2 regions of the Allobosea sp. GW821-FHT10B12 genome follow, and region 1 is predicted to be linked to the other one. Evidence: riboswitches for the same ligand, from Rfam matches in the RefSeq annotation. Region 1 holds a riboswitch; the other holds the start of a gene.
The links. A riboswitch is a leader RNA that binds a small molecule or an ion and turns the genes downstream of it on or off. The one in region 1 is predicted to bind glycine.

Region 1 (2,457 bases):
CTGCCCCTGGAAACCGGGCGGGCCTGGACGCAGCAGCGCCAGCCCGCCCGGCTTCGGAGACCCGTTCAGGCGACGTTCCGCCGCGCGGTAACCAGCGCCGCAACGGCATCGGCCGTCGCCGCCGACAATGTCCAGCCGAGATGGCCGTGCCCGGTGTTGTAGAATACGCGCGGATTTCGCCCGCGCGCGACCCGCGGGAGCATGTCGGGCATCATCGGGCGCAAGCCGGCCCAGGGCGTGACCTGGCGCGTGCTCATCCCGGGGAAGTGCTGGCGGCACCATTGCACCAGCGGCTCGATCCGCGCCGCCCGGATGTCCTTGTTGTAGCCGTTGAACTCGGCGGTGCCCGCCACGCGAAAGCGGGTCGCTCCCAATCGGCTGGTGACGATCTTCGCCCGGTCATCCAGCAGGCTGGTCCACGGCGCGGCCTGCTGGTCGGAAGCTTCGGGGAGATCGACTGTGATCGAATACCCTTTGACGGGGTAGACATTGACGTGATCGCCGAGACGGGCAGCGAGCTGGCGCGACGCGACGCCGCCGCAGATGACGATACGGTCGAACCGGTCGACCTGCGCGCCGGCCTCCCCGGTCTCCTCCACCGGCTTCCAGCTCACCCGCACGGCATCGGCAGCGTCGTGCTCAATCGACAGAACCTCGCTTGACAGGCGCATCCGCACACCCCGCCGCACGCAGGCGTCGGCCAGACCGGCCGTGAATTTGTGGATGTCGCCGGTGAAATCGGACGGGGTGTAGAAGCCGCCGTGGAACTCGCCCTTCAGGGCCGGCTCGATCCCCCGGATTTCCTCCGGCGTGACGGCCCGGCGCTCGAGCCCTCCCCTGGCGAGCAGCGTCGAGACCCGCGCCGCCGCCTCGAACTCGGCCTTGCCGTGGTAGAAATGCAAGATCCCGCGCTCCTCGCAGTCGAAGGCAATGCCCTCTTCGCGCGCCATCTGCATGAGATGGGCCCTAGCCTCGATCGCCAGCCGCGCGGTGGTGAGCGTGTTCTCCTCATATTTCGGGATCGAGGCGATGAACTGCGCCATCCAGGACAGCTTGTGCCAGGACGGCTTGGGATTGACGAGCAGCGGGGCCCCTGGCGTGAACATCCACTTGATGCCCTTCAGGACCGTGGCCCAGCTGTTCCAGACCTCGGCATTCGAGGCCGAGAGCTGGCCGCCATTGGCGAAGGAAGTTTCCATCGCGGCGTAGGGCTGGCGGTCGAAGACCGTGACCTCGCAGCCGCGCCGGGCCAGATTGTAGGCGGTGGTGATGCCGGTAATGCCCGCGCCGATGACGGCGACGCGCGAGATGTCGGATGTGCTCATAGGTGCTCCTGCCCGCTCCATGCGGGTCGTCAGCACCCCCTCTGTCATTGGCCTGAGAGCTTCATCGCGCCCAGTCATTGGGCAGGCGATTTTCACCATCGGCGCAGGACTGCCGTCCTGCTTTTCAGAGTCTCAATCTTCGGCAGCGGTACTTTTGCCTGAGAGTTTCCGGGGCGGTTGCTCCGTCGGCGTCGCGTCGGCCCGAAAGCCGAAACGATCTCTCCCGCTGCAGCAAATGCTAGTACTCCAGCAGCTTGTGTCAATAGCGGCTCGGCGCCCGACAAGGGAGGCTGATCGAGAGGGCTAAGCGAGCGACCGCAAGGCGCCGTGATAAATCCCTAGCGCTCCACTACTTCAATTTGCCGGCTTATTACTTTTCAACTCGATACACTCATGAGGCCGCGAGACATTCTCGCGGCCTCATGAGTGTAAGATCAGACGGCCTTTCTCACGCCACCTTGGCGATGACGGGCTTTGTTTCCCATTCCTCGCCCCAGATCATGACGGCGTGTCCTGGCGAGACCTCGCGGTACTGGCGCACCGGCGGGACGTAGTCGGCCGGGCGGATCGGGCTCTTGATCTCGTCGTTCGAGACAGGGCGCTTCTGCAGCCGCCGGGCGGGATCGGCGATCGGCACCGCCGCCAGCAGCCGCTTGGTGTAGGGGTGCTGCGGATTGCCGAAGATCGCCTCGCGCGGCCCGATCTCGACGATCTCGCCGAGATACATCACCGCGACGCGGTGGCTGACGCGCTCGACCACCGCCATGTCGTGCGAGATGAAGAGATAGCCGAGGCCCATGCGCGCCTGCAGGTCGAGCATCAGGTTGACCACCTGCGCCTTGACCGAGACGTCGAGCGCCGAGACCGCCTCGTCCGCCACGATCAGGCGCGGCTCGACCGCGAGCGCGCGGGCGATGCAGATGCGCTGGCGCTGGCCACCGGAGAACTCGTGCGGGAAGCGGTTCGCCATCTCCGGCAGCAGGCCGACGCGCTTCAAGAGGTCGGCGACCTTGTCGCGCGCCTCGGACCGGCTGGCGAGGTTGTTGATCAGCAGCGGCTCGGCGATCGCCGCCCCGACATTCATGCGCGGGTTCAGCGAGGCGAACGGATCCTGGAAGATCATCTGCATGCG
Region 2 (2,457 bases), on a different contig from region 1:
GCCCAGGGCGCGGTGCGCTCCACCCATGGTGATTGGCAGATGCGCTGCGAGACACCGCCGGGCGCCAAGGCCGAGCAATGCGCGCTCGTGCAGAACGTCGCGGCCGAGGATCGCCCGAATCTGACGTTGCTCGTCATCGTGCTGAAGACGGCCGACCAGAAGAGCCGCCTGCTGCGCGTCGTCGCCCCGCTCGGCGTGTTGCTGCCCTCCGGCCTCGGCCTCAAGATCGACGACAAGGATATCGGCCGCGCTGGCTTCGTGCGCTGCCTGACCACCGGCTGCGTCGCCGAGGTGGTGATGGACGATACCCTGCTCGGCCAGCTCAAGGGCGGTAAGAGCGCCACATTCATCGTGTTTCAGACGCCCGAGGAAGGGGTCGGAATCCCGGTTTCGCTCAACGGATTCGGTCCCGGTGTGGAGGCTTTGCCGTGATTGATCGCTTCGCTGGCCGCGTCGGCCGGTTCGCTCTGCCTGCTGCTCTGGCGCTCGCGCTCGCCGGCTGCGGTTCTTCCGGTTCATCCAGCACCGGCGAGCCGAGCTCCGCGCAGAAGCTCGGCAATATCCTGATGTTCCAGTCGACCACGCCGCCGCCAGTCGACCAACTGCCGACCGATGATGACACCAACTTCATCTGCCCGCAGGTGATCATCTCCGATGGCGGTGCCGCGATCCGCGCCCAGTCGGGGCCGGACAGCGGCAGCCTGCGCAGCCAGGTCTCGATCACCACGGTCGCGCGCGAATGCACGCCTGTGGGGAAAGACGGTGCCTTCACCCTCAAGGTCGGCGTCGAAGGCCGTATCCTGATCGGCCCGGCCGGCGGCCCGGGGAGCTATGGCGCGACGCTGTTCACCCAGGTGACGCGCAACAACCAGGTCATCGCGCGCCGCAGCTCCCGCGTCGGTGGCGCCATCCCCGGCGGCCAGACCGGCGCCGATTTCTCGCATGTCGAGAGCAATATCAGCGTTCCGGCGGGCTCCGGCGAAATCGAGATCATCGTCGGCCTGAGTCCCGGCGGCGCGGAGCCGGCGCGGCGCCGGCGCAGATAAGCGGCACGCTGCCGTGAACTGAGGCAGGGGGCCGATTGACTCGGCCTCCCGCTCGTCTATTGCTGGCTCAGCCGCATCATCCCCGCGGGAGAGACCGGAGCCGGACCTGTCCGGAGCCGGCGCCGAAGGCGCAACCGCCCCGGAAACGCTCAGGCAAACGGACCGCGTGGGAATTGGCGCTCTGGAAAGCGGCGGGCTTTTGAAGCTCGCCCACCGACGGGGGTAACCTGCCTCAGGCTTCGGCCGGGCGGGGAAATCTCTCAGGTCCCGAGACAGAGGGGGCGCGCTCCGGACGAATCCGTCCGGGGCTCGCGCTCGACTCTGGAAGGGATGCCATGGCTGCCGAAGCCGAAACTGCAAGCACCGAGCCGCTGCTCAAGACGCCGCTGCACGCCCGCCATGTCACGCTGGGCGCGCGCATGGTGCCGTTCGCCGGCTATGACATGCCAGTGCAGTACCCGGCCGGCATCATGGCCGAACACAACTGGACGCGCGAAAGCGCCGGCCTGTTCGACGTCTCGCATATGGGCCAGGCCTTCCTCGTCGGCCCCGACCACGAGACCACGGCGCGCGCGCTCGAAGCGCTGATCCCGGCCGACATCGTCAACCTGCCGCCGGGCAAGCAGCGCTATTCGCAGCTGCTGAACGAGGAGGGCGGCATCCTCGACGACCTGATGGTGACGCGCTCGGCCGATCCGGACGAGGACGGCGCGCTGCTGCTCGTCGTCAACGCCGCCTGCAAGACCGAGGACTATGCCCATATCGAGGCGCGGCTGCCGGCCAATGTGAAACTGGTCAAGGCCGAGCATCGCGGCCTGATCGCCCTGCAGGGGCCGAAGGCGGAGGAGGCGCTGGCGGCGCTCAATCCCGAAGCGGCCGAGATGGGTTTCATGACCTTGCGCACGCTGAAGCTCGGTGGCGTCAAGGCCAATGTCAGCCGCTCCGGCTATACCGGCGAGGACGGCTACGAGATCTCCGCCGCGGCCGACCGGATCGGCGAGATCTGGGATGCGCTCCTGCTCGACGCACGCGTCAAGCCGATCGGCCTCGGCGCCCGCGATTCGCTGCGTCTCGAGGCGGGCCTCTGCCTTTATGGCCATGACATCGACACCACGACCTCCCCCGTCGAGGCGGCGCTCAACTGGTCGATCCAGAAGCGCCGGCGCGAGGAGGGCGGCTTCCCGGGCGCAGCCCGCATCCAGCGCGAATTCGCCGAGAAGCCGGCTCGCATCCGCGTCGGCCTGCTGCCGGAAGGCCGCGCTCCAGCCCGGGAGGGCGCGGAGATCGCCACCGCCGACGGCACCATCGTCGGCAAGGTCACCTCGGGCGGCTTCGGCCCGACCCTGAACGGCCCCTGCGCCATGGGCTATGTCGCCAGGGAGCATTCGGCTCCCGGCACCAAGCTCGACCT

Region 2: another riboswitch for glycine. It lies ahead of gcvT (glycine cleavage system aminomethyltransferase GcvT); the one in region 1 lies ahead of AC07O0_RS20080 (D-amino acid dehydrogenase).

What each region holds. Positions count from the first base shown of each region.
Region 1 covers NZ_JBWKNL010000005.1:514,751-517,207, forward strand. The annotation lists gene AC07O0_RS20080 (D-amino acid dehydrogenase) at 66-1,310, opposite strand; glycine riboswitch at 1,359-1,461, opposite strand; glycine riboswitch at 1,462-1,561, opposite strand; partial or broken gene AC07O0_RS20085 (ABC transporter ATP-binding protein) at 1,774-2,457, opposite strand, start outside.
Region 2 covers NZ_JBWKNL010000001.1:491,071-493,527, forward strand. The annotation lists gene AC07O0_RS02355 (invasion associated locus B family protein) at 1-432, shown strand, start outside; gene AC07O0_RS02360 (hypothetical protein) at 429-1,046, shown strand; glycine riboswitch at 1,122-1,221, shown strand; glycine riboswitch at 1,226-1,324, shown strand; gene gcvT (glycine cleavage system aminomethyltransferase GcvT) at 1,382-2,457, shown strand, end outside.